Regions from separate parts of the Lonsdalea populi genome, predicted to be linked through region 2. Evidence: predicted binding sites of a transcription regulator. Region 2 holds the regulator's gene; each other region holds the start of a gene.
What was found. Region 2 encodes Fur, which represses iron uptake genes when iron is present. Its sites were predicted from a motif close to ATAATAATGAGAACNACTATCAA; they were not measured.

Region 1 (7,186 bases), 1.3 Mb from region 2:
CGGACACCAGCGGCGTGGCGCTGGCGCGGGTCAGGCGGCGGGCGATCTGCGGCGCGGCGAGGGCGATAAAGGAGATCGGCCCCGCGGTGGCGGTGACCAGCGCGGTCAGTACGATACCGAACAGCATCAACCACAGGCGGCTCGCCTCCGCGTTAACGCCGAGCGCGCGGGCGCTGTCGTCGCCCATTTCCAGTAGCTGAAGGCGTTTGCCCAGCAGCAACACGGCCAGCGTCGCCAGCGGCGTGAGCCATAGCGCGGGTTGCGCTTTGGTCCAGGTCATGCCGTTGAGTGTGCCGGTTCCCCACAGCGTGGCGGTCATGGCATGCTCCAACGAACCGGTGATGATCAGCCAGGTGTTAAAGGCAGACAGCACAGCGCCGACGGCAATGCCGACGATAATCAGCCGGAAACCGTTAATGCCTTTGCGCCAGGCCAGCAGATACACCAGCGCGGCGGCGGCAATGCCGCCCATGACGGCGCCGCTGACGATCTGGTAGTAGTCGCCTTCCCACACCATGACCGCCAGCAATACGCCGGTGAAGGCGCCAGTGTTGAAACCGACGATATCCGGACTGCCGAGCGGGTTGCGGATAATGGACTGAAAAATGGCGCCGCTTAGCCCGAGGCTCGCGCCCAACAGCAGCGCCATCGCAGCGCGCGGCGCTCGCCACTGGGTGACGACGGTCTGAATGCCGCCGTCCGTGTGACCGGCTAGCGCCTTCCATACGTCGAGCGGGGCTATTTTCAGCGTTCCCAGCCCCATGGCGACCGTCAGCAGCAGCAGGCCCAGCATCAGAAGCAGCGCGTTGACGAGCAGGGTTCGTCTGGCGAAGCGACCGCTGACGATGCCGCCGGGCGCGCGAAGCGAGAGTATCTTACTGGCCATCTCTGTTTCCTCAGGCTTTACGCTGGCGAACCAGCCAGATCAGAACCGGCGCGCCGATAAAGGCTGTCACGATGGAGACGCGCAGCTCGCCTGCCGCCAGCAGACGGCCCGCGATATCGGCGCAGAGCAGCAGGATGGGGGCGAACAGAAACGAGTACACCATGATCCAACGCTGATCCGGCCCCGCCCACCAGCGGGCGACATGCGGGATCATCAGGCCGACGAAGCCAATCGGCCCTGCCAGCGCGGTGGCGGAACCACACAGCAGCATGATGGCCAGCACGGCGACGACGCGAATCAGAACGATGCGGGTGCCCAGCGCCATTGCGATATCTTCGCCCATGCTCAGCGCGTTCAGCGAACGGGCGGCGAACAGCGCCAGCACCGCGCCCAACAGTATGGTCGGCGCAACGATGGCTACGTTGCGCAGCGAACGGATATCCAGCGATCCGGCTTCCCAGATGCGCATCTGATCGAAGGCCTGCGGGTCGAGTAGCGAGAGGGATGACGAGAGGCCGGACAGGACCGCGCTGAGTGCCACGCCCGCCAGCGTTAGGCGAATCGGGTTGATGCGCCCGCCGCTGAGCGTGCCGATCAGCCAGACTGCCAGACTGGTGACGAGCACGCCTATCCAGGCGAATCCCAGCCAGGCCGTCATGCTGCTGATGCCGAAGCAGGTGATGCCGATGACGATGGCGAAGCTAGCGCCCGCGTTGACGCCGAGGATGCCGGGGTCGGCTAAAGGATTACGGGTCAGCGCCTGAATCACGGCGCCCGCGCCGCCCAGCGCGAGGCCGACAATGACACCCGCCAGCGTGCGCGGCAGACGCGCATTGAGAATGATCGTGCTGTCGGCCGTATCGATCTGACCGGTCAAACTGTGCCAGACCACGGCCGGAGAAATCGATTTCGCCCCGATAGTCAGGCTGGCGACGACGACCAGCGCCAGCAGCAGCAGGAAGAAAAGAAGACCGGTGCGACGCCGAAAGGCTTGAGAATAACGGGCGGGTGGCTGATTGGCGGCGAGAGGCGCCTGATGCGAAGGAAGTGACATCGCCAACGAACAGCTCCTTAATATGTGAAGATGAGTATGATTATCATTAATATTATCGAGCCGCTATGTTAGCATGCCTCGGTGAGCAAATACATTGACGTAGACCGCGTGTTGACGCCATTCAGCCCCCCCGCTGAACGGGCGGTATCACCTTTATTTTATGGAATATTATGGCTAGAACCTCCGTCTTGCTTGACTTCAGTTTGCTTAAAAATAATGCCCATTTTCGTGCGATTTTCGTCGCAAGAATGTTGTCCGTGTTCTCGTTGGGTATGCTGGCGGTGGGCGTGCCCATTCAAATCCAGTCGATGACCGGTTCCACCCTGCAAGTCGGGGTGGCGGTGGCGCTCGACGGCGTGGGGATGTTTATCGGCCTGATGTGCGGCGGCGTGCTGGCGGACCGTTTCGACCGGCGCAAACTCATCCTGTTCGCGCGCGGCACCTGCGGACTGGGTTTTGTCGCGCTCAGCCTCAATGCTTTTTCCAGCTCGCCGTCTCTCGTGGCGCTGTACGTGCTGGCCGCCTGGGATGGGTTCTTCGGCGCCTTAGGCATGACGGCGCTGATGGCGGTGATCCCGCTGCTGGTGGGGCGGGAGAATCTTCCGGCCGCCGGTGCGCTGAGTATGTTGACGGTACGACTGGGGGCTATCCTGTCGCCGGCGCTGGGCGGGGTCATTATCGTGGCGGGCGGCGTCGGCTGGAGTTTCGCCGTGGCGGCTATCGGCACTCTGGGCACCTTGATCCCGCTCATGCGGTTGCCGTCTCTTCAGCCGGAGGCCTGCGAGCCGGAGCATCCGCTGCGTTCGCTGGCGGGCGGCGTAAAATTCGTCTGTTCGCACCCGGTGGTCGGCTGGGTGGTGGTGCTCGGTCTGCTGGTCAGCATGATCGGCGCGATGCGGGTCTTGTTTCCTGGGTTGGCGAACGATGTTTATCACGCCGGCCCCTCAGCCATCGGCCTAATGTACTCCGCGGTGCCGCTGGGGGCGATGCTGGGCGCGTTTACCAGCGGCTGGGTTTCCGGCGTAAGTCGGCCGGGGATGGTGCTGTTAGTCTGTACGATGGGCGCGTTCCTGTCTGTGGCGCTGCTGGGCGCGGCGGGCTATTTCGCCGTGGCGCTGGCGGCGCTGGTTTGTTACGGCTATCTCAACGCCATTGCCTCCCTGCTGCAGTTCACTTTGATTCAGACGCATACGCCGGACAGGCTGCTGGGACGCGTGAATAGTCTGGGGTCGGCGCAGGACGTGACCGGCGATTCGATCGGCGCGCTGGGTCTGGGGGCGATGACCCGGCTTATGACGCCGGCGCTAAGCCTTATGTCTTTCGGCGGCGCGGCGGCGATACTGGGACTTGGGCTGATGTTGCTGGTTCGGCCTTTGCGCCGATGTACGTTCGGGCAGGTTAATGAGGAAGAACCGGTTGGCGAAGGGCCGGATGAGGCGGAGCGATCCTCCTCGCGCCACGCTTAGGCGACGATGGACAGAAGCGTGGACGCAGGCCGCAGAGACGCGGCCGAATCGGGGACATGAAGGATTAAGGCTTGCAGAAAAAATGCTCGATATTGTTCAGCATATTGTTAGCGCTGTAATAATCGAGCCGGAACGTGTCCGGCCCCATCGCCCACACATGCTGTTGCACAACAGGCTCGATGTGGCTCAGGAACGGATTATTCATCAGATTGCCGACCGTTTTTTCATCGGCGGAAAACAGCAGCAAAGATTTGCCGTTCAGACTGTCCGCCATGTTCTCTCCCGAGATTTGTACGATGTCCCGCCGTTTACCCTGACTGGTTTCGGTCGGCAGGCCAGGCGGCAGATCGGCCAGCTGAAAGCCTAACTCCGACAGGAGCTGGCCTTGCGCGGAAGCGCGGGTCCAGATATTCACCCCCCGTCCGTCTTCGTAATACACCAGCGCTGAAACCGGCTGCGGCGGCAGCGAAATCGCCTGTTTGATCGCCTGTACGCGCTGTTCAAAGCGGTCGACGACGTCATGGGCCTCTTTTTCGCGGCCCGTCGCTACACCCAACTGTTCGGCCAACTGCTGCCAGCTCTTATCGCCGTAGTCGATCACCAGCGTTGGGGCGATGGCGGAAAGCTGGTCATAGAGTTTCAACGCGGAGTCGCCGCCGGTGGCGGCAATAACGATCAGATCCGGTGACGCGGCGGCAATGGCTTCCGCGTTAGGCTCGGTGATGTACAGCGGCTTAACATTGCGCGCTCTGGCTTCTTGTCCCCACTGGATAAAAAAGCCCTGATCGTCGGACACCGTAGAGTTACGGCTGGTGGCGCCGGAACCGATCACCTGCGCATTAATCGCCAACAGCGTACCGGTAATGGTGACGCTGGTGGACACGATGCGCTGCGGCGGATGTTGCAGCGTCAGCGGGCCTTTTAACGTTTGGACCGTTCGCGGCCAGCCGTCGTGGGCGTCGGCGGAAGAAGGGGGCGTGGGACTGTCGCTGTTCTGATTGTCGCAGCCGCTGATGAGTGTGAGCAGGGCGCTGAACATCAGTGCGCACAGCCGGGGAAATTGGGAATAGGCGTAGCCTTGCATAGCCGTCAGACTCCTCCTGATTCGGACAAGGTAGTGCTCGGATTCGGGAAGGAGAGTAAACGATAACCACGCTGAGGTACAACTCGAAATCCCCGGCGAGGCGTCGCCGGAGAGCGATCAACGCATGACGCGGGCGAGGAAGTCGCCGGCGAGGTTGGTGCCCGTAACGGAGACTCGGTGATCGACGTTCGGCAGCAAATGCAGTTCGCAGTCAACTCCGGCCTGCGTCAATACACGTTCCATCTGCTGGCTATGCTGCCAGGGCAGTTTGTCGTCCGCCATGCCGTGTATCAGCGCGACCGGTATTCGGCGCGCAATGCGGGCATCGGTAAACACAGGCAGATAGCCCGAGAAGGAGACGATTGCGCCATAGGGGCAGCGGTCCGACGCCAGTGTATCCAGCGCCATGATTGCGCCCTGAGAAAACCCGACCAGCGCGACCCGTTCCGGGTGTTCAGTCATCTGGTATCGGTCTATCGCTTGCTGAATAATGGCATCGAACGTGGCACGTGCGGCGACGATGCGGGCGTTGCGTAAGGCGGGAGTATCGTCGTCGATATCAAACCATTGAAAGCCCTCGCCTTGCGTGAAGGGAAAAGGGCCATTGGGAAGGGCGAAATGCGTGGACGGCCACTGTTGTTGCCAACGCTTGGCCACGGAAGCGAAATAGCGGCCATAGCCGCCGATGCCGTGCAAAAAAATGATCGGTGAATTATCCATACGGTCCCTCGCTGTAGATAAATCGGCTACGGCAGTGCGCCGCAGCGGCAAGAGAGAGAATAGCACCGGGGCTGGCGTCAGGCACAGGCCCCGGATGAAGCGGGATCAGGCTTGACGCGATCTCGTCGGTTTCAGGGCATAAGGCCCGTCGCCGACTAATGCCAGCGCGATCAGGCCGACGATCCACAGCGCAGGGAATTCCCAACCGCCGTTCGGGTTATTGAAGAAGAAGTCTGCTGGACCGTGCACGGTGAAGATAGCGCCAAGCAGGATCAAGATGGATGCCAGCGCGGTGCCCCGGCACCAAACTCCCAGCAGCAGCGTAACGGCGGTGAACAGTTCCCACGCGATGGTGACGTAGGCCAGCCAGCCGGGCAGACCCAACGAGGCGAAGAACTGGGCCGTTCCCGCCGGGGTGAATACGAATATTTTCAGGCTTACGTGAGCGAAGAACAGGATGCTGAGCGCGACACGCAGCAGAAGTGCGGCATAGGGGGCCGTTTTATTATCAATCATCATGAATACCCTTCGATTTAGCATTGTGTGGCATCACTATACTGTTTCCATCCCAGACGTTAAGTAGGCAAACTGCGAATAATTATTACGTTTTCGGCAATAATGGTCACCACCCCTGATCCCACGGCGGTGCGCTCTCATAACGTTCGACCAGAAAATTGACCAGAGCGCGGACTTTGGCGGGCAGCGCTCGGGCGGCGGGGTAGACGACGTAGATCCCCATTGGAGGCGTTTCCAACGCTTGCAGCAGCGGCACGACTTCTCCGTTGCGCAGGCTGTTGCCCGCGACAAAGCTGGGGACGCGGGTGATGCCCAGCCCTTGTTTGGCGGCCGTCAGGCATGCTTCCGCATTAGAAAAATACAGCTTCCCGGGGATGGCGACGGCTTTGATAACCCCCGCGACGCTGAAGGTCCAACTGTACGGATCCTGAAAATTGGTATCCACGATGCAGCGGTGATTTAACAGGGCTTCCGGGGTGTCTGGCGTACCGTGTTGCGCCAGATATTCCGGGGACGCGACGCAGATGATGTGGGAATCGCAGAGCTTACGCGCCATCATACTGCTGTCGGAGAGTTTACCGATACGGACGGCCAGATCGTAGCCTTCGTCCACCAGATGCACCAAACGATCGGCGAAATTGACGTCCAACTGAATCTCGGGATAGCGCCGGGCGAAGTCGGTCAGTAACAGAGAGAGTTGGGCGATACCGAAGGTGATCGGGGCGGAAAGACGCAGGCGGCCAGAGGGGCGGCGGCCTCGTCGCGGATGGAGACGTCCAGCATATCGAGCTCTTCCAAGAGGTGGCGGATACGCTCGTAATAAACCTTGCCAACGTCGGTGGGCGACAGCGCACGCGTAGTGCGCTTGAACAGTTGAACCCCGAGATAGGATTCCAGTCGGGTCATCAGCCTTGATGCCTGAGCCGCACTGGTTTCCAGCCGCTCAGCGGCCCGGGAAAAACTCCCCAGCTCGTAAATCGCCACAAACATGCGATCGCATTCCAAACGTTCCATCTTGAATCTTCGCTCTGTGTCCGGCAGTGGCGTTTACTGCAGCACAATGGCCGCAGCGTCTGATTGGGGCCGGCGCGGTCTTGGAAATTGAGATTCGCAGTGACCTCACCGACGGTGGTTGCGGCTCGGGTGAGGTCGCGGCGCTTACAGCGCTTTCGCGGTCAGCAGGTCGACCTGCGTGGCGTCGGCGACGCGCTTGAGGTAGGCGGCAACGTTTGGGCCGAACTGAATGCCCTTGACGATGGTCAGAGAGCGCAGGACCGGGAACAGGACGAAGTCGCTGGTGGAAATAGCCGTAGGCTGTGCCAGCAAGGGTTCCAGCTCAGCTAGCTGCTGCTCGACCTTGGCGATCAGCTCTGGCGTCTGCGCCGTCAGCGCTTCCAGATCGCCAAAAGCTTTTTCTTCACGGACTCGGTAGGCTTCACGCGCTTCGGGCGTCGCCAGCT
Region 2 (7,186 bases):
TCCATGGGCGGTAAAGTCGCCATGGCGCTGAGCGCGCTGATTCCGGATCGCATTGAGCGCATCGTCGCGATTGATATTGCGCCGGTGCATTATCACAGTCGACGACACGACGACATCTTTGCCGCGCTAAGAGCCGTCAGCGCCGCCGGGATTACACAACGTACTGCCGCTGCGGAATTGATGCGCGAAAGCATCGCCGACGATGGCGTAATTCAGTTCCTGCTGAAGTCATTTGCTCAGGGAGCGTGGCGATTCAACGTGCCGGTTTTATGGGACCAGTACGAGGCCATTTCAGGCTGGCAGGACGTCCCCGTCTGGGCGCACCCCATTCTGTTCATTCGCGGAGAGAATTCGCCTTATCTGGATCGCCGCTATCGCGATGCGCTGCTGCGCCAGTTTCCCGGTGCGACGGCTTATGCCATCGCAGGCGCAGGGCATTGGGTCCATGCAGAAAAACCCGAGGCCGTGCTGCGGGCAATACACCGTTTTATGGCCCAGAGTTAACCCAACCGTTCGCCGCGACACCAGTAAACCATTGTCGCGGCTGGTTCCGCTGGGGTATCATGTCGCCCGCTTTACGCACTGAAGGGTCGGCTTTCTAGCCACTGGCATTGTTAACCACATCATCAAAATGTCGCAGATAAAATGCGCCTTTTGGTCCGAATCTTTGCAGTACCACTACCTATGGCAAAAGAACAAACGGATCGCACCACGCCGGATCTTTTCGCTGATGAGCGTCGTCCGGGCCGTCCGAAAACCAATCCGCTTTCACGAGATGAACAGCTGAGAATCAACAAGCGCAATCAGCTGAGACGAGACAAAAATCGTGGGTTAAGGCGGGTTGAGCTGAAAATTAACGCAGAAGCGGTCGATATTCTCAACGCGTTGGCGGAAGAGAAAAAGATCAGCCGAAGTGAGCTCATCGAGCAAATTTTGCTATCGCAGCTGGCAGGCGCAACACGTTGATCGCACATAACGCGTCGTCAGAGACGCCCCGAATTTATTGTTTTCATTACGACGTTCACTGACTCCCACGCTCCGCACATCTTTCAGTCTAATTCCCAATCCGCCCTTATCATCGCGCTCCTCGCGGCGACGATAAGGGTAACAGGCATAGCTGCTAGCGTGTGAAATCGCGTGGCTTGGTTAGAATTTTTCCCAGTTATCCGCCGATTTCCCTGATGGGAGTGCTTTTAACGCAGGCGCGGGAGCGGCCGATTTTACCTCACGGCTATGAACTACGGGCGCGTCTTTGGCCGACGATTCCGTCAGGCGGAAGACCGACACGGCCTGCGTCAGCAGAGCCGCCTGCTCTTCCAGCGAGCGCGCGGCGGCGGACGCTTCTTCAACTAACGCGGCGTTCTGCTGTGTGACGCCATCCATTTCCGCAATCGCCTGCCCTGCCTGAGCAATCCCTTTACTTTGCTCCTCGGACGCCGTGGCAATTTCCGCCATGATATCGGTCACGTTCGATACGGAGCGGACTATTTCGCTCATGGTCGTTCCTGCGTCCGCGACCTGCGACGATCCGGAATCGACGCTGCGTACCGAATCGGAAATCAGATGTTCGATCTCCTTGGCCGCCTGCGCGCTTCGCTGAGCCAGATTACGCACTTCCCCCGCGACGACGGCGAAACCACGCCCTTGTTCTCCGGCGCGGGCCGCTTCCACTGCGGCGTTCAGCGCCAGAATGTTGGTCTGGAATGCAATCCCGTTAATCACCGTGGTGATTTCAGCAATCTTCTTGGAGCTGCTGGCAATTTCAGACATGGTTTTCACCACGTTGTCGACCAGTTCTCCACCCTTGTGGGCCGTGACCGAAGCCTGCTGCGCCAGCTGACGCGCATGCCCGGCGTTCTCGGCGTTCTGTTTCACCGTCGACGTTAACTGCTCCATACTGGCCGCGCTCTCTTCAAGCGCGGAGGCCTGAGACTCCGTGCGCGCCGAGAGGTCATTGTTGCCAGCGGCGATTTCCGCCACGCCCTGATAAATGGATTCGGCGCTGCTGCGGATGGTGCTGACCGTATTAGCCAGGCTGCCCTGCATATCGCGCAGCAGAGGGAACAGTTTGCCCACGCAGTTGTTGCCGAAGTCCACGATCGGTTTACCCAACCGCCCGGCGGCGATGATCTGGAAGTAGTCGCGAAGTTCGTTGAGAGGGCGCATCAAATATTTGACCAGATAACGATCGGTGAACAGCAACATTAATATGCCCGCTATCAGTCCCGCTACCAGGATAGTCTGGCCAATGAAAGTCAGACGGTTGAAACGCTCGCCCGCTGCGCTAAACTTCTCAGCGCCCGCTTTGTTGAACGCCGTAACAGAAATGCCGAACTGACGACTTAACGCAGGGACGGTCGTTTTAGCATATTCCTGATACTCATCCAGCGCAGAGGCAGCCGCGCGTTGGAACATCGGCTCTACGCCATTTTGGATAAGATTCGTCCAGTCGTTGGCCACCGCATCAGCCAAAGAACTGTCCATGCCGGCGTGGTCGATCTGTTTGAACGCCACCAAACCCTCTTTCATATTATTGAGCGCTTCCGCTGCAGACCGCTGCTCTTTGTCCGCATTGGCGATATCGCCCGACCGACGATAGTCCACCGATCTGGCCAGTCGAGTCACCATACGAAAATACTGATCGTTCCCCGTGTTGACTAGGTTCATATTTTTAACCAGGAGCGTGCTGGTGTGCGATGTTTGGGTCATCGCATGGAATGAATAGAAGGTGTAAGCCGAAACCGCGCCCCACAACACACAGAAAGTGCCCAACACCCACAGTAATGCCGTACGGATAGCAATATTTCTCAGCAATCGCATATCAAAACTCCCTGCCGAAGCAAAAGATTAAGTTTGGTGTAACTAAGACTGGCTGAAGCGCCTTTGTTAAGGGAAAGCACGGTGCTGATTGGGCGTCACTGACAAAGCGCTCAGTGTTCACCATCGTCAATATCGGACAAAAATTTAGAGGACAGACTTCGCAAAAATAAGAAAAAAACCAGAAATAATATTTAGTTAAAGTTTTTCAATAAGATAGTAGATTAAAAAAATTACAAAAATATCTATGACATAAAAAATCACCGCGAGGGCAGAGAGAGTCGAGGCACCGGCAGATACAAGTTTCTCCCTCAGAAAGGGTCTGCTATCATTATCCGATCTGTGGTAGCTCAGGCACCATATCAATAGGAATCAAGAGGTTATATTATCCATGGCACTTATAGGTATTTTCTTCGGCAGCGATACTGGCAATACCGAAAACATTGCCAAGGCAATCCAACAGCAGCTGGGCTCCGATGTCGCAGAAGTCCATGACATCGCCAAAAGCAGCAAAGAAGATCTTGAGCGTTTCGACATTCTGCTGCTGGGCATTCCAACCTGGTATTACGGGGAAGCACAGTGTGACTGGGACGATTTCTTTCCGACGCTGGAAGACATCGATTTCGCCGGAAAGCGCGTAGCGCTCTTTGGATGCGGCGATCAGGAAGACTATGCCGAGTATTTCTGTGATGCCATGGGCACCTTGCGCGATATTATCGAACCGCGCGGCGCGACCATCGTCGGTAACTGGTCTACCGAAGGTTACTACTTCGAAGCCTCGAAAGGTCTGGCTGACGACAACCACTTCATCGGCCTGGCGATTGATGAAGACCGTCAGCCGGAGCTGACCGAGGAGCGCGTGAGCGCATGGGTTAAACAAATCAGTTCTGAGCTGAATTTGTAAGCATTTTAGATCAGTTCTCCCCGTTGCGGCCCGGCACAAGTTTGTGTCGGAGCCGTATCAATAGGTAAAACCTGTCATAAATATAGATACATTTTTTTAACTTTTCCGCTTTGCGCGGTACAATACCCCCTTCGGTTAGCTGGTTTCTCACCATTTTTCGCTTTTAAAACGGCGTTGCGCCGTCCCTCTCACCGATGGGTAAGCCTGATATGGTTACGGTTCTGCGGTTTTCATTTCGCCTATGCAGTTCTATAATTGAGACGAATAAACATGTTTGAGCCGACCGATGATATTAGGCTAGTTAGCCTCCCTTGATGAAAGTAGAGTAACAGGACTAAATCCGCATGACTGACAACAACACCGCATTAAAGAAGGCCGGCCTGAAAGTAACCCTTCCTCGTCTTAAAATCCTGGAAGTCCTGCAGGACCCAACTTGCCATCACGTCAGTGCGGAAGATTTGTATAAAAAACTGATTGATATGGGAGAGGAAATTGGCCTGGCTACCGTTTATCGCGTGCTAAACCAGTTCGATGACGCCGGTATCGTTACTCGTCACAACTTTGAGGGCGGAAAATCAGTTTTCGAGCTGACTCAGCAACAGCATCACGATCATCTGATTTGTCTAGACTGCGGACGCGTCATTGAATTTAGCGATGAATCCATTGAAGCTCGCCAGCGTGAGATTTCAGAGCGCCACGGTATCAAACTGACTAACCACAGTCTGTACCTGTACGGCCACTGCAGCTCCGGCAACTGCCGTGAAGACGAAAAACTGCACGAAGGGAACTGATTCCTCTTCTAATCAGAAAAAATGATTCACAAAAAAAGAAAACCGCCACGGCGGTTTTCTTTTTTCTTTATTCGGGCACGATAAAGTCAACCGGCCCAAGTGTCTCGCAAACCTGTGGTTCGGTTAAATACCAAATGATCGGCGCTGGAGTAAACGCGGTCCGCGCAGAAGTACCCTTCACGCTCGAACTGGTACGCTTTCTCCGCCAGAGCCTCCGCCATGCTGGCTTCAACAAATCCATTCGCGATCTGCAACGACTCAGGGTTGATGGTCGACAGGAAATCTTCCGCCGCCCCTGGGTTCGCTACGCTGAAAAGACGGTCGTACAGGCGGAATTCGGCCGGAATGCCGTGCGCCACGGAAACCCAGTGGATGACGCCTTTTACCTTGCGTCCATCGGCCGGATCTTTGCTCAGCGTATCTGGATCATAGCTACAGTAAATTGTTGCGATCTCGCCCTGCTCGTCTTTTTCAATACGGTCAGCTTTGATCACATAGGCGTTGCGAAGACGAACTTCCTTTCCCAGCACCAGACGTTTGTACTGCTTGTTGGCGGCTTCACGGAAGTCGGCACGGTCGATGTACAGTTCGCGGCTGAAACCGACCTGACGCGTTCCCATCTCCGGCTGGTTGGGATGGTTTGGCATCGTCACCCACTCTTCGTGGCCTTCAGGCAGGTTTTCGATAACCACTTTCACCGGATCCAGCACGGCCATGGCGCGCGGCGCATTCTCGTTCAAATCATCGCGAATGCAGGATTCCAACGATGCCATTTCTACCGTGTTGTCCTGTTTGGTCACACCGATACGGCGGCAGAATTCGCGAATAGAAGCTGCGGTATAACCACGACGACGCAGACCGGAGATCGTCGGCATACGCGGATCGTCCCAGCCTTCCACGACGTTTTCCATCACCAGTTGGTTCAGTTTGCGCTTGGACATCACCGCATATTCCAGATTCAAACGAGAAAACTCATACTGATGCGGATGCACGGGGATGGAGATATTGTCGAGCACCCAATCGTACAGACGGCGGTTATCCTGGAACTCCAGCGTACACAGAGAGTGAGTCACCCCTTCCAGCGCATCGGAAATGCAGTGGGTAAAGTCGTACATCGGGTAGATGCACCACTTGTTGCCGGTCTGGTGGTGGTCGGCGAATTTGATGCGATACAGCACTGGATCGCGCATCACCATGAAAGGCGACGCCATATCAATTTTGGCGCGCAGGCACGCGGTGCCTTCGGCAAATCCGCCGCTGCGCATTTTTTCAAACAGCACCAGGTTTTCCTGAACGTCGCGATCGCGGTAAGGGCTGTTTTTACCCGGGGAGGTTAGCGTACCGCGATACTCGCGGATCTGCTCCGGCGTCAGCTCATCGACATACGCCAGCCCTTTATTAATCAACTCAATCGCGTACTGATGCAGTTGGTCGAAATAGTTGGACGAATAACGGACTTCGCCGCTCCAGGAGAAGCCCAGCCAATGGACGTCGTGCTTGATGGACTCGATAAATTCGATGTCCTCTTTGACCGGGTTGGTATCGTCGAAACGCAGGTTGCATTGGCCGTGATAGTCTTCGGCAATGCCGAAATTCAGGCAAATCGATTTTGCATGACCGATATGCAGGTAGCCATTGGGCTCCGGCGGAAAACGCGTCTGAATATGATCATACTTACCAGATGACAGATCTTCGTCGATGATCTGGCGAATAAAATTCGTTGGGCGGGCTTCTGCCTCACTCATGCTTGATTCCTTAAAACGAAAAACAACACATAACCGCTAATGATCCAACAAGCCACGCCGGGAAACAACCGTTTGTTTCACCTAAATTGCATAGGCGTGGACAGCATAAAAAACGGGGTGAAGTTTTATCTTCGCCCCGCTATGAATATTTCAATGACGAAATCGCCCGGCGGGGTCATACGTTATTACCCGACCGATAAAGTGTCGCCCTATTTTTTCGATAGCTGCCGTAAAGCAAACGCGATAGTTTCAGCCTGCGTCCCCACAACAATCTGCACACTTTGCGCGTTCAGGCGAATCACGCCGGAAGCGCCCAGCTGTTTGGCTAACGCTTCATCCACCCGCGCCGAGTCTTTCACATTTAAACGCAGGCGCGTGATGCAAGCGTCAATACCGGTCAGGTTGTCTTTCCCGCCGACGGCGCGCAAATACCCCTCAGCCGCCGTTTCCAACTTATCTGAAGATGAAACCTGCGTGGACGGGGTCTCTATGACAGTCGCAACCGCTTCGCGCCCCGGCGTCAGGAGATTAAAACGTTGGATAGTAAAACGGAAGACGATGTAGTAGATAACGAAGAATACCAGCCCCTGCGGAATCAACATGTACCACTGCGTCGCCAGCGGGTTGCGGGATGAGAGCACCATATCCACCAGACCTGCGCTAAAACCGAAACCGGCAATCCAATGCATGCTCGCGGCGATGTAAACCGACAGCCCAGTCAGCAGCGCATGCAGGAAATACAGCACTGGCGCCACGAACATAAAGGAGAACTCCAGCGGCTCCGTGATGCCGGTAAAGAAAGCGGCAAAGGCGCCGGCTATCATGATCCCGGCCACCCGGCTACGATTCTCAGTGCGGGCACAGTGATAAATCGCTAACGCTGCACCCGGCATGCCGAACATCATGATAGGGAAAAAGCCCGCTTGATA
Region 3 (7,186 bases), 1.7 Mb from region 2:
CGCCAATATGACGGTACAGAATAACGGAAAAACCACGATTGCTCTGCAAAGCGGGACGTGCGTCACGGCCGATTTTGTTTTTATCACCACCGGGCACGGCCACAATATGCTGTCCATTGATGATCACGTTCTGCTGCAATTCGTGGCTGCCAATCGCACGCACAATCCACATCTTCAGTATTTCAGCACGACTTATCCAACCACGATGCTGGACGACATCTCGCCGCAGTCACGAGTGCTGATTCAAGGCACGGGGCTTACCGCTTACGATGTGCTGTCGCAATTGACCTATGGTCGAGGGGGCGTATTCACCGAAGAGGAAGGCCGGTTGCGCTACACGCCCAGCGGACGCGAACCGGCTGTCGCCCTGTTCTCGCGTCAGGCGCTGCCGTTCAGTAGCCGCGGCCGTAACCAAAAGGGCGTAGGAGGGCAATACCATCCCGCATTCATCACCCTCACCGCCCTGGACGAACTTCGCCAACAGAATCTCCGCGATACGGGATCGTCGAAGCTGGATTTTGAAAAACAGGTTCTGCCTCTGCTGGTGAAAGAAATGTGCTACGTCTATCGCAGCACACTGGAGAAGCACTGGCCGGATGCCGCGAACTATCAGGAAGATCCCGCCGATCGTCAGTCTATCCTCACGCTGTTTTATCCACATCACGGGAAGTCATTCGCTTCGCTGCAGGACTACACCGAGTTCTTTATGGCGCATCTGATTGACGATCTTCACGCCGCGGAACAAGGCAATATCGAGGGTGCCGTCAAAGCGGCCACCGATGTGATTAGAGACGCGCGCGACATTCTGCGCAATGCGATCGATTTCGGCGGGTTGACCGGCGAATCTCATCAGCGTCTATTGGAACACTATGCGCCAATTTTTAACCGCATCGCGGTAGGGCCGCCGCTAGAGCGTAACCGTGAACTGCTGGCGCTAATGGAGGCGGGAGTGGTCAAGCTTGCGGGGGGCCTGCGTCAACACTGCTGCTCAATGCCCAATCGGGCTGTTTCGAGATTAAAAGCTCGTTTACCGATACGAACAGCCGGACGGAATTCGATGTACTGATCAAAGCCAAGATCGACAGTTTCTCCGCGTTGCATGATGATTCGCCGTTTATCCGCAATCTGATCGCACAGGGCGTCATCCGCCCTTTCATCAACCAGGACTATCATCCCGGCGGAATAGATATCGATCGCGATCAGCATCCAATCTCCAGTAAAGGAGAAACGCAGAAATCGCTATGGGCGCTGGGTGTTCTGGCTGAAGGGCCAAACTTCTATACCTATGTGCTGCCGCGTCCGCAGGTTAACTCCCGTGCGCTGCAGGATGCCGGACGATGCGTCATCGAAATGTATCAGCAGTTGGAGCAGCTTTGTTCCATGAATGATTCGAATGTCTTCTCGTAACTTGATGACCCCAAATGCTTTTCGGGTCTACTTCGGAGGAAATCTATGCCATACGTCAATATCAAAATTACACGGGAAGGCGCGACCGCCGACCAGAAAAAGCAGTTAATCGAAGGTGCGACAAAATTGTTGGTGGACGTTTTAAACAAGAACCCCAGCACAACCATCGTGGTGATTGAGGAAGTTGAAACGGATAATTGGGGAATTGGCGGCGTTCCCGTCACCGAGTTGAGAAAAGGAAAGTAAAATCTCGCAAAGACGCGGCGCTCAATGCGCCGCGCTTTACATTAGAGACCAAGCAGGCTACCTAACAGCAGATAGAGGTTCAGCGTCACAACTATGGCAACGATAACCCAGCCAATAGATTTTACCCACCGACTATTGACTAAATCGCCCATCAGTTCGCGATCGTTCGTGAATAACAGCAGCGGAACCAGCGCCAGCGCAATACCGAAGCTCAGCAGTACCTGACTCATAACGAGCACCCGCGTTGGGTCCATACCGCACAGGATGACGACAAATGACGGCAGCATGGTCACCGCTCGACGCAGCCACAGCGGAATTCTAAAGTGGACAAATCCCTGCATAACCACCTGCCCCGCCAGGGTTCCCACCACTGTCGAAGACAGTCCCGCAATGACCAGACTCAGGCCGAATATCGTAGCGGCAGCCTGTCCCAATAGCGGTTTGAGCGTTAAATATGCCTGATCCAAATCCGCGACGTGGGTATTGCCGCTGAAGTGAAACGCTGCCGCCGCAGTCGCCATCATGGCCAGGTTGACGAATCCAGCGATAGTCATCGCTACGGCCACATCAAACTTCGTCGAAGCATAGCGATCGCTACGGGTATTGTTTCCCTTGCGCTGCGTCAACGACGAATGCAGATATATGACGTGCGGCATAATGGTCGCCCCCAGCACGCCAGCAGCCAGCAGCACGGCGTCGGAGGTCGGTAGGCTCGGGATTGCCATGCCACGCGCGATAGAAGCCAGCTCAGGGCGAGAAAATATCAGCTCGACGATATAGGCCGCCGCAACAAACAGCAGCAGACCGCCTATCACCATCTCCAGCGGCTTTTGTCCGCGCTGTTGCAGCATCAATATCAGGAACGTGGCAATACCGGTCAGTATCGCGCCTTCCAGCAAAGAGACGCCCAGCAGCAATTTGAACCCAATAGCGGCGCCGATGAACTCAGCCAGATCGGTCGCCATCGCGATAATTTCCGCCTGCACCCAATAGGCCCAAACGGCAGGACGAGGAAAGCGATCGCGAATATGTTCGGCAAGATTTTTACCGGTCGCAATCCCCAACTTGGCGGAAAGCAGCTGAATCAGCATCGCCATGAGGTTAGCCCAAACGACCACCCATAATAGCTGATAGCCGTATGATGCCCCAGCCTGAATATTGGTCGCGAAGTTACCGGGATCGATATAGCCGATCGCCGTGATAAAGGCCGGCCCCATCAGGGAAAGTTTGATCTTCCTGGATGTGCGGCTGACAGATGCGATAACACGACTCTCCGACATAAAATTGACCCTTCTAAACCTACTGTAAATCTACTCTCACAAATATGAGAATGATTATCAAGTGCATTTAGATCGGTAGAAATGATTATTTTGATAGGCAGAGATGATGATGTCTTTTGACACAAAACCCTATGCGTTTCATAAAACTAATACTAACAAAATATAAACAATGTGCTGCTTTTTGGCCTGAAAAAACCGGTTCGGCATAAAACAGCCGAAAAATTCATTCAACCGGGAATCTGGAGGGAGGAAAAAAGGGAAAGGGGGAATAGGTGCTCTTCAGGGCAGGCTGACGTTTCACCTGCCCTGAAGATAAGCCAGAAGAATTACTCCTTAGCTTTCGACACTGCCACCATCGCCGGGCGTAGCAGACGACCGTTCAGGGTGTAGCCTTTCTGCATGACCAGCATCACGTGATTAGGCTCATGATCGGCTGATTCCATCATCGTCATCGCCTGATGAATTTCGGGGTTGAACGGCACGTTCACATCCGCCACAACTTCAATACCAAACTTGTGCACGACAGAAAGCAGGGATTTCAGCGTCAGTTCTACCCCTTCTATCATGGCTGTCAGCGCATCGCTAGACTTGTCTGCTGTTTCCAGCGCACGTTCAAGGTTATCGATCACAGGCAACATTTCACCGGCGAATTTTTCCAGCGCGAATTTGTGTGCTTTTTCGACATCCAGCTCCGCACGGCGGCGAATGTTCTCGCTCTCAGCGCGAGAACGCAACACGCTCTCGCGTTCACGTTGCTGTAATTCGCTCAGTTGCGCCTCCAGTTCAGCGATACGTTCATCGCGGGGATCGGCGGCTTCTGGCGTTTCAACGGCGGCGTCTGCTGCTTTCTTTTGATCCTGAACCTGTTCGTCCGGTGACTTCTGCTCTTTACTACTCATGAAATACTCCGCGGTTTTGGCATTCATCTCGCTTGTTCGCTTATTATGGGGATCAAAACGGGGGTTTCAAGGGAACCCTGACATATTGCCCGGCTGAAAACACTGAACGCCCTCTTCCCGCAAGGATTAACCGTCTAATGAATAAAACATTTAACTGCATCGGTATCGTCGGTCATCCGCGACATCCTTCCGCCTTGGCCACACACGAAATGCTCTACAAATGGCTAACCGGTAAAGGATATTCCGTTATCCTCGAGCAACAGATCGCCCAGGAACTCAACCTCTCTGACGCCGTCACGGGTAGCCTGGCGGAAGTCGGGCAACAGGCCGATCTGGCCGTCGTGGTCGGGGGTGACGGAAACATGCTCGGCGCCGCGCGGGTGCTGTCCCGCTATGACATCAGCGTCATCGGCGTCAACCGGGGAAATCTCGGTTTTCTGACCGATCTCGACCCGGATCACGCCCAGCAGCAGCTAAGCGACGTCCTCGCCGGGCGCTATATTCGCGAAAGCCGGTTTATGCTGGAGGCTCAGGTCTGCCGTGCCAATCACATGAACAGTAGCAGCAGCGCCATCAACGAAGTCGTGCTTCATCCCGGCAAAGTCGCGCATATGATCGAGTTCGAGGTCTATATTGACGACAGTTTTGCCTTTTCACAGCGTTCAGACGGCTTGATTATCTCGACGCCTACGGGCTCCACCGCCTATTCCCTTTCCGGCGGCGGTCCAATCCTCAGTCCATCTCTGGAGGCGATCGCGCTGGTGCCAATGTTCCCTCATACGCTGTCCGCTCGCCCGTTAGTGATCAGCAACAGCAGTACGATAAGACTCAAATTTTCCCAAATCACCAATGACTTAGAGATAAGCTGCGATAGCCAGATCGCGCTTCCGATTCAGGAAGGCGAAGAGGTGCTGATTCGCCGCAGCCCTCACCATCTCAATCTTATCCATCCTGAAAATTACAATTATTTCAACACATTGAGCAGTAAATTGGGTTGGTCGAAAAAATTATTTTAATAAGTCAACTCAGCCACTTTACTGTATAAAAAACCAGTTTATACTGTATGCATTGACACTTGTTTTTACATACAGGAAAACATCATGCTGGCTCAACTCACTATTAGTAACTTCGCCATCGTGCGCGAACTGGAGATTGATTTTCAGACAGGTATGAGCGTCATTACCGGAGAGACCGGGGCAGGCAAATCCATTGCGATTGATGCATTGGGTTTATGTCTCGGAAATCGCGCTGACGCCAGCATGGTCCGCCCTGGTGCGGCGCGCGCCGACATCTGCGCGCGGTTTTCTCTGGCTGATACGCCAGCCGCACTTGAGTGGCTGGAACATAACCAGTTAGATGACAGCAACGAATGTCTTCTCCGCCGGGTTGTGGGTGCCGATGGCCGCTCTCGCGGATTCATTAATGGCACTGCCGTGCCGCTTTCCCAACTCCGCGAACTGGGTCAGCATTTAATTCAGTTGCACGGTCAGCACGCGCATCAGCTGCTGCTGAAACCCGAACATCAGCGCTATTTGCTGGACGCTTATGCGGACGAACCGCAATTGCTGTCAGCAATGCGAGAAACTTGCCGTCAGTGGCACCAGAGCTGCCGGGAGCTAGCTCAGCACCAGCAAGCGGCCATTGAGCGGGAAGCACGACGCGAACTGCTGCAGTACCAGTTGAAAGAGTTGAACGAGTTTGTGCCTCAAGCTGGTGAATACGAACAGATTGACGCCGAGTACAAGCGTCTGGCAAACAGCGGGCAATTGCAGTCCCTGAGCCAACAGACGCTGCATATCCTCAGTGAAGGTGAAGAGCAAAATCTGCTTGGTATGCTGCACAGCGCCCGCCAAAAGCTGACGGAACTGGTTGGGCTGGACGAATCACTGTCTGGAATTCTGTCTTTTCTCGACGAAGCCCACATCCAGATCAGTGAAGCCAGCGATGAGCTGCGTCACTACAGCGACCGTATGGAGCTTGACCCTGTTCGTCTGTATGAACTGGAGCAACGGCTATCCCGCCAACTGTCGCTGTCTCGTAAACACCATGTCGCGCCGGAAGAGCTGCCGACGTTTTGCCAGCAACTGATGAATGAGCAACAGCTGCTGGACCAGCAGGAAAGCGATCATGAGGCCTTGAGTCAGGTAGTACATGAATATCACCAGCAGGCGCTGCATACCGCTGAACAGCTACATACTCGTCGTAGCCAACATGCGGAGGCGCTTTCACAGTTAATTACCGAAAACATGCGCGAACTGGCGATGCCTCACGGGCACTTCTCCATCCATGTCACCTTCGCGACTGAACATCTCAACATGACGGGTGCAGACCAGATTGAGTTTCGCGTCACAACGAACCCCGGGCAACCTCACCAACAATTGGCGAAGGTGGCGTCGGGAGGGGAACTTTCACGCATCGCGTTAATTCTGCAAGTTATCACCGCGCAGAAGATGGATACACCGGCGCTTATTTTCGATGAAGTGGACGTGGGAATTAGCGGACCAACCGCAGCGATCGTAGGGAAAATGTTGCGCCAACTGGGCGAGTCCACGCAGGTGATGTGCGTCACCCATTTACCGCAGGTCGCCGGTTGCGGGCACCATCATTACTTTGTGAGCAAACAGACGGACGGCTCAGAAACCGAAACACTGATGGAGCCTCTTGGCAAACGCGCCCGCCTTCAGGAGCTGGCCCGCCTGCTGGGGGGAAGCGCCGTGACTAAGAATACGTTGGCGAACGCAAAAGAGTTACTGGCCGCATAAAATCGTTCAACTTTTATGGGTTTCTGAGGTCATACATGGGCCTTGCCGGTTTTCAATACAGGCAAGGTCTATTATCATCGGCAACCTATGACCTTAAGGAATGAATTCACTATGCGCTGTAAAACGCTAACAATTATCGTCGCGGTAGTCGCTGTCATGTTGACCGCAGGATGCTCCACTTTGGAGAAGGTGGTTTATCGCCCGGATATCAATCAGGGGAACTACTTAGCTCCGGCAGACGTCGCCAAGATTCATAACGGTATGACAAAACAACAGGTTGCTTATTCTCTGGGAACCCCGATGTTACAGGACCCATTTGGTAGCGATACTTGGTTCTATGTATTCCGCCAACAGCCCGGTCATGAAGCCGTGAAACAGCAAACTTTAACGCTGAATTTCAACAGCCAGGGTATCCTTACCAGCATCGATAACAAGCCAGCACTGAACTAATTCGTCAGTGTTGTCGGATAGGATGCTGGCTATCGGATTGAGCCAAAGACGCCTGAAAAGCACTCCTTGTGCGGAAAAGCTTTTCAGGTCGAACCGGCTTCTGAAAAACGTGCAATATGGGCACATAACCGAATGAGATGGG
Region 4 (7,186 bases), 770 kb from region 2:
CTGGAGAAAGCGCTTAATGAAAAACTGGAAAACCAGTGCGGAACAGATTTTGACGGCTAGCCCGGTTATTCCGGTGATCGTCGTAAATAAACTGGAACATGCGGTTCCGATGGCGAAAGCCTTGGTCGCCGGCGGCATCCGCGTACTGGAACTCACGTTGCGCACCGAATGTGCGGTAGAAGCGATTCGCCTGATTGCGAAAGAAGTGCCGGACGCGATCGTGGGGGCGGGAACGGTAACCAATCCTCAGCAACTGGCACAGGTGGTCGGTGCCGGCGCGCAGTTCGCCATCAGCCCAGGTTTGACTGAACCGCTGTTGAAAGCGGCGACGGCGGGCGATATTCCGCTGATTCCAGGTATCAGCACCGTTTCAGAACTGATGCTGGGTATGGATTACGGATTGACTGAGTTCAAATTCTTCCCGGCTGAGGCTAACGGTGGCGTGAAAGCCCTGCAGGCTATCGCAGGTCCGTTCAGCAAAATCCGTTTCTGCCCAACCGGCGGTATTACGCCGAACAACTATCGCGACTATCTGGCGCTGAAAAGCGTGCTGTGCGTAGGCGGCTCATGGCTGGTGCCAGCTGACGCGCTGGAGTGCGGCGATTATGGTCGCATCACAGAACTGGCTCGTACCGCCATTAACGGCGCTCAAGCCTGATTTGGCACATCGAACGCGGACATAGTGTGAATGACGCTTTGACCGTGTATCGCGCCAGCGCTAAACCATCTCTTCGGAGATGGTTTTTTGTTTGACGATGACCCCAATTTGGTCGTTCGCTGGACTGCGCCCAAACTCTTTAATCCCTTTTATCAATTGATTAGGATCTGCCAGCCGCTGTTTTACAAGACCTGGCCCTGCAATCCCTCGTGTGATGTCTCTATGGCTCTTGCAGGCTGGGCTTTCGATGCATCACTTAGTGAAAACTGATCTCACTAAATCCGCAACAGTTGTGGTACTCCTCAAAGCCAGCATGCGCTGCGGCTATCAGTGTATTATTCACCGCTGCATCATCCCCAATTATGGGACGAATAAACGTGTAATGCGTGAAGCTTCCGGACGTGGCGCATGGATATTGCTTTACGCGATTTGATGCTTTGCCTGTACCAACCGTTTTCATCCTATGTCCAATGTTGTCTGGGCCTATTCTCCAGATGTCAATCGACACGCTCGGGGTGATACCCATGATTGCTCGGCGATAGTGTGAGATATCGAATGAGGCAGAGAAAAAGGGCGCAGGCAGGCTGCGCCGCTATATGTCAACCGTTGGCCTGGACCGCGGCGGCGGCGGCTTTGGCGCGCTGCACGGCAGCGTCTGTTGTAACACCCATCGCCAACGCGACGCCCATTCGACGCTGGCCGTTAATTTCCGGCTTGCCGAACAGGCGGATTTGCGTCTGTGGCCGCAGAGCTTGCTCCAGTCCCTGATAGCGGACGTCGCTGCTGGTCAGACTTGGCAGTATCACGGCAGAAGCGGCAGCGCCGTATTGGCGAATGGCGCCAACCGGCAGGCCGAGGAAAGCGCGAACGTGCAATGCGAACTCGGACAGATCCTGCGAGATCAACGTCACCATTCCGGTATCGTGCGGTCGCGGCGAAACTTCGCTGAAAATGACCTCATCGCCACAGATGAACAGTTCAACGCCGAATAGGCCGTAGCCGCCGAGCGCTTTAACGACCTTGCCGGCGATAGCTTTTGCCCGCTCAAGCGCCACAGCGCTCATCTGCTGCGGCTGCCAGGATTCACGGTAGTCTCCATCCTCCTGGCGGTGTCCAATCGGAGCGCAAAAATGAAGGCCATCGACGGCGCTGACGGTGAGCAGGGTGATTTCGAAATCAAATTTCACCAGCCCTTCAACAATCACTTTTCCGCCTCCGGCCCGTCCGCCTTCCTGCGCATAGCGCCAGGCCGAGTCCAGTTGCTGCGCGTCACGAATCAGGCTCTGGCCTTTCCCTGATGAGCTCATGACGGGTTTTACAATGCAGGGAAAACCCATGTTCTGCGCGGCTTCGCGAAAACTTTCAGCGTTGTCGGCAAACTGGTAGGGAGAGGTCGGAACGCCTAGCGTTTCCGCAGCCAGACGGCGAATGCCTTCCCGATTCATGGTTAATCGGGTGGCCTGAGCGCATGGGACGACGCGCTGCCCCTGTTTCTCAAGAGCCACCAGCGTCTCGGTGGCGATGGCTTCGATTTCGGGGACGATGTAGTCAGGTTTTTCCTGAGCAATCAGCCGTTCGAGCGCTTCGCCGTCCAGCATGTTAATGACGTGACTACGGTGAGCGACCTGCATGGCCGGCGCATCGGCGTAGCGATCCACCGCGATGACTTCAATTCCCAAACGTTGGCATTCAATCGCCACTTCTTTTCCTAGCTCGCCCGATCCCAGCAGCATGACGCGGGTGGCTCCAGGACGCAGGGCGGTTCCAATTGTTAACATAAAAGTAGTATCCGAGGCGGTTAATAAGAATTCCGGCGCAGTATAAACGAAACCGTTTGCGTGCGCATCCGGCGGACATTTCAAGTTATTTGGATGGTGATTTTGCAGAGGCAAGTAAGGGGGGAAGAAAACCGTCATCACTTGACCGATGACGGCACTAACGGATCATTTACCGTTAGGGTCGTAGGGCAGGGTGGAGAACTGCAAAGAAAGCTGACGATAGAAGCTGACCCGTTCGCGGAAATAATCGCGCAAATGTGCGGGCTGCTGTTGTTCAAGCACGTCAGGGATGACCGGCATGTTATAGCGCTCTTTGAAAGCGACGCCGGAAGCGGCGAGATCGACGTTTACTTTTTCCATCTCTTCGAATGGAAGGTCGGCCAGATTATGTCCCATGATGTCCTCCTGTGTATGGCGCGACAAACATAAAACAGCCCGGATAAAATGGCAAGTTACGTCAGGCTTTGCTTAGACGCCTCTGTTTTTATGGCAAGGAAAATGAGTCGTTAAATTAAATTTCCAATAATGAAAATCATTATCAAATCAAATTTGATGTCGACAGAGAACAATGAAAACCATTCTCATAGATAAATGATAATACTTTGAATTTGGGATAAAAATAATGAGATCATTAGTTAATAGTATGTTTTTAATTTTTATATTTTTGTGCATAATGCCTTTCGAATAATCCCCTGTCAGTGGAAAAGGATTTAACATGTTAAAAAAAGAAATGATTGAAAAGCTGAATGAACAGCTGAACCTAGAGTTCTACTCAGCCAACCTGTATTTGCAGATGAGCGCGTGGTGTGGAAATAAAGGCTTTGAAGGTGCATCGGCTTTCCTGAAGTCTCACTCTCAGGAAGAAATGGAGCACATGCAGCGTCTGTTTGACTACCTGGACGATACGGGAAGTATGCCGATCCTCGGCGCTATCGAAGCTCCGCCGGTAGAATTCGACTCTCTGACTGATATTTTCAAGTTGACCTTCGAACACGAACAGTTGATTACCGGAAAGATTAATGAACTCGCGCATGCGGCCATGACGTTGCAGGATTATTCCACGTTTAATTTCTTGCAATGGTATGTAGCTGAGCAGCATGAAGAAGAGAAGCTGTTCAACTCTATTCTGGATAAATTGGCGATGGTAAGCACTTCCGAAGGTGGACTGTTCTTTATCGATCAAGATCTCAAAAGAATGGCAGCCAGCACCACGCCTGCTGCCTGATAACGGCACAAAGGCGATGCTGATGCTGATGCTGTGTCGCCTTATATTTTTTTTCCAATCCCCCCCTGGCTCGACTTCTCTCAAGTCAGTCGTTATGATCCCACTGCGTTTATTCGTGACGGCATAAGTCAAAAATCCTTGTAAATACGACGATCTATTCTGCTGTGGAAATCAAAATGAAAAATTTAATTTGGCTCCTGTTAACGGCCGCTTTTTGCGCTTCAGCGCACGCGGCGGCGGGGATCGCGAACATCAGCAAACTGCAATATGGCGATAACTGGGCATTTACTCGTGAAGAAGTGCAGTTGATCTGCCGCCCCGGTAACGCGCTCTATGTCATCAATCCCGGCACATTGATGCAATATCCGCTAAACGATGTCGCGCGGACACAGGTTCGACAGGGTAAGGTTAACGCTCAGTCGCTGGATATCATCCTGCTGGACGATCCCCGCCAACCCGGGCAGAAAAAAAGTTTGCAACCGTTTGTGAGCCGTGCGCAACAGCTGTGCAAGTGACCTAAGCGTTCTTCATCCAACATGTTATTGATGGTGGGAGAGCTACGATGACCAAGTTCGTGATCACAAAAATGTGTTTAATAACGGCTAAAAGTACTAAGTTGGCTCATACATAGCTGGAAAAGGGAAATGCCTCGTCTACGCTTAAAGGGTGGGTTCCCAAGCCTGCGTCAATGCCAACTTTTAGCGCACGGCTCTACCCCAGAGCCATTTCCCTAGACCGAATACAGGAGTCGTATTCGGTCTTTTTTTATTGATTGTTTTTTTCTAGCCCGAATACAATATCCGTCTTTTTTATAAAAGGTATATTCTTTAGCCCTCCCCTGACCCTGCTTCATTCGTTCGATATTTAATATATTGAACTGACTAGATAATTCAGGATCATTGGCAATTGCTAGCCAAAACGCTTTACGGAATTGGTCGAAGTGGGTAAATGTTTTGCCATTCAGCTTATCGGCAATCTGAGTGGGTATTAGCGCTCCTAGCCCTGAGCTGGCGGCTTCCAGCCACTTTCCTTCCCCGGTCAGTATTTCTCTTTGTCCCGTCACGGTGCCCGGTTCATCTCTTGCTGTCGACTTTAGGTAAACATAGATCGGTTTAGTTGCAGGAAAACACGCGTGACCACTGCCAATGTCGTTTAGACGGGCGGCTTCCGGCATAGTAAAAATCCCTTTACTGTAAAGACCACTTTAATGTTGCTTGAAAGTCAGACGTCAGACAGTTAGCCACCTCGGCATTGTAGGTAGCTACAATTAGTTAAATCGAACACCTGAGATCGTTGTCATTTCATGCATAAAGGGTCATTCCGTAAGCGTCAAGTCTTGGCGATAAGGGTCCTGCATTTTTCTATCGATGGAAGAAAGAAGATAAGTCTCTAGGTGATTTCAAACGGTGGGTAAAAACGCTTTGTCCGGGGTTGCTTGTAAAGAATGCTACTGCATAGCGCGTCATCGTCTAACCAACACCTGGTGTGTTGAGTGACGGCAGCGACGAATTTTTGGCGACAAATACGGATGACTACCGCCCTTAAAACAAAAGTACCAAAGTGACAGAGGGGGGAACAACGTTCATCTCTCTGGCACTTGTGCGTCGTCAGTCATTCAATACAACTGGCACGGGATAACCCGAAGCTATCGCTTATCACCGCATTATTCTGCTGTCACTGTACCAACGCAAAGTCACGCGTTCACCGGTTTTCATTGCCGGGAGGTCAGCGCCGTATTTTGCTCGGACCTTTTTGGGCCGTAGGCATTAAAACTAAGAATATCCAGAAAGGGTAGAATCAACGCCTGCCGAGTGGTTCCTTCAGTGGTGCAATGTTCAGAGCCTTTTTGACATGCTCTATATGATTTTTTAGCCGAGCCTTGAAGCTTTTCATTCCTTAATCACACAGAGGAAATGGTGGTTGAAAATAAAAGAACCTCTTCATTTTTGCTTCACTCTTTCACGCAAATACTTTCTACATATTCGTCAATTTTCGTAAGTCGGACTTGGAATAAGTCGATCATGTGATCTTGTTCTGGCTCAGGAAGTTGACGAAATAATTTAAGCATTCGCATTTCACGTTCTTTCAGTCCAGAGCCTTCGTCTACTTTTTTACCAAACAGCCAGGCGACAGAAACACCGCTAGCATCCGCTACGGCGAGTGCGGAGGCTTTGCTTATCGTTCCCGTTCTAAACCATCCGGTAACCGCTTGCTTGCTAACGTTTGCGGCTCTGGCCATATCGGCTTTGGAAAAACCGTTGATATTGAGTTCAGCGAGTCTGGAAATAAGACGATGGTCTAGATCTTTCATTAGCATAAGGTTTATTTTAAGCCGAGATTTTAGTTCGGCGTGGTTAAGTACAAGTTGACTTTTATAAAAGTAATTCTGTTTCGCCACATGAATATATTCAGGGTAAAAAATGTCAAGTGATGTTCTGATTAAAAATAACCATGTAGCAAGTGTGTTGTTATTGTAAGGTTAATTTACGCTTGATGCCATGTAGCGAAATGATGTCACTCTGGTAATGTTTTTCTCTCTATTAAATAACTGGCACCATCGATGTGTGATTATTTCCCATTGACCCTCGTATTTAACTAGCTTCATATTATCGGATCAACAGTTATTGGTCATGAACTGAGTGAGAGATTAGTTTAATTCGGCATCAACGAACTTTTGAAGGCGACTTCACGGGTGGAGATAACCTTATAGTGTTGGGATAACAGCATGAAGCAAAGCTGAATTTTACGGGAGGTTGAGTCTGCATGGTTAGTTATAATATGGCTGCGCTTGAGAAGCGCCTTAGGATGCTCAGCGGTTATCCAGTTAGAGTCAAGCGTCAACGTCATAGCTGACCTTAAGGTGGCGTAGGCCACCTTAAGGTCAGCAAACACCGAAGGGACCTTCTTCCCGATAGTGCTTAACGGCATCGGCCGCAACGAGGATCTCTTTTTTTAATGCGTCATCCACCCGGACGCACCAAAGTTTGTCATCTTCGATTTTGTGGATAACCATCCTGGGCCCCCCGGTTTTGCTCTGGATAACATCACCTTCTTTAAACATAAATTCTTCCTCAGTTGGGTAATTTATTTTTATTATAGCAAGTTTACCCTATTTGGCGGTTATATCACGACGAAATGAGTCAACGAATAACCCTTGAATAGCACAACGGTTTTTCGCGTCAAAAACATGAATTTTCATCGTCTAATGCTATGAACAGATGGATAAAACCTGGCTTAACGATGTTGAATTTAATCCTGCTTTCGTCTGACAGGACTTATATTCAGTAACTCCAAAAAGGAAATGGCATGAAATTAGATAATATTATTAGCATAAAAACAATCGCGGTCTTGGCTTTATTTTTTATGGATGTATCAGTGGCGAAATCACCTGTTTTTAGCGATGAACAGGTAAAAAAATCCATTATTCAGGATTCAATCAGCAATTATCCACGAAATTGTCCATGCCCTTATAACTTAGCTAGGAATGGTAGCCGGTGCGGCGGTCGAAGCGCATGGCGTCGGGCT

Region 1: a site for Fur is predicted at 1,971-1,993, ahead of fepD (Fe(3+)-siderophore ABC transporter permease). Genes of this name have one in related genera too.
Region 3: a site for Fur is predicted at 2,972-2,994, ahead of I6N93_RS12780 (Nramp family divalent metal transporter). Genes of this name have one in related genera too.
Region 4: a site for Fur is predicted at 2,956-2,978, ahead of ftnA (non-heme ferritin). Genes of this name have one in related genera too.

Annotation. Positions count from the first base shown of each region.
Region 1 covers NZ_CP065534.1:2,552,430-2,559,615, reverse strand. Annotated here, with positions in the region: gene fepG (iron-enterobactin ABC transporter permease) at 1-886, opposite strand, end outside; gene fepD (Fe(3+)-siderophore ABC transporter permease) at 897-1,940, opposite strand; gene entS (enterobactin transporter EntS) at 2,111-3,406, shown strand; gene fepB (Fe2+-enterobactin ABC transporter substrate-binding protein) at 3,471-4,490, opposite strand; gene I6N93_RS11235 (alpha/beta hydrolase) at 4,608-5,210, opposite strand; gene I6N93_RS11230 (DoxX family protein) at 5,316-5,729, opposite strand; gene I6N93_RS11225 (substrate binding domain-containing protein) at 5,833-6,432, opposite strand; gene I6N93_RS17380 (LysR family transcriptional regulator) at 6,408-6,740, opposite strand; gene grxB (glutaredoxin 2) at 6,885-7,186, opposite strand, start outside.
Region 2 covers NZ_CP065534.1:1,214,251-1,221,436, reverse strand. Annotated here, with positions in the region: gene ybfF (esterase) at 1-504, shown strand, start outside; gene ybfE (LexA regulated protein) at 685-966, shown strand; gene I6N93_RS05435 (methyl-accepting chemotaxis protein) at 1,147-2,820, opposite strand; gene fldA (flavodoxin FldA) at 3,209-3,721, shown strand; gene fur (ferric iron uptake transcriptional regulator) at 4,066-4,512, shown strand; gene glnS (glutamine--tRNA ligase) at 4,599-6,257, opposite strand; gene nagE (N-acetylglucosamine-specific PTS transporter subunit IIBC) at 6,467-7,186, opposite strand, start outside.
Region 3 covers NZ_CP065534.1:2,914,824-2,922,009, forward strand. Annotated here, with positions in the region: gene I6N93_RS12770 (FAD/NAD(P)-binding protein) at 1-1,066, shown strand, start outside; gene I6N93_RS17295 (hypothetical protein) at 1,096-1,407, shown strand; gene I6N93_RS12775 (tautomerase family protein) at 1,453-1,653, shown strand; gene I6N93_RS12780 (Nramp family divalent metal transporter) at 1,695-2,933, opposite strand; gene grpE (nucleotide exchange factor GrpE) at 3,260-3,832, opposite strand; gene nadK (NAD(+) kinase) at 3,970-4,848, shown strand; gene recN (DNA repair protein RecN) at 4,933-6,594, shown strand; gene bamE (outer membrane protein assembly factor BamE) at 6,706-7,044, shown strand.
Region 4 covers NZ_CP065534.1:1,988,679-1,995,864, reverse strand. Annotated here, with positions in the region: gene I6N93_RS08725 (bifunctional 4-hydroxy-2-oxoglutarate aldolase/2-dehydro-3-deoxy-phosphogluconate aldolase) at 17-658, shown strand; gene purT (formate-dependent phosphoribosylglycinamide formyltransferase) at 1,258-2,436, opposite strand; gene I6N93_RS08715 (DNA polymerase III subunit theta) at 2,602-2,832, opposite strand; gene ftnA (non-heme ferritin) at 3,152-3,661, shown strand; gene I6N93_RS08705 (YebY family protein) at 3,838-4,176, shown strand; gene I6N93_RS08700 (PAAR domain-containing protein) at 4,392-4,835, opposite strand; gene I6N93_RS08695 (transcriptional regulator) at 5,613-5,972, opposite strand; gene I6N93_RS08690 (DUF2158 domain-containing protein) at 6,543-6,722, opposite strand; gene I6N93_RS08685 (hypothetical protein) at 6,968-7,186, shown strand, end outside.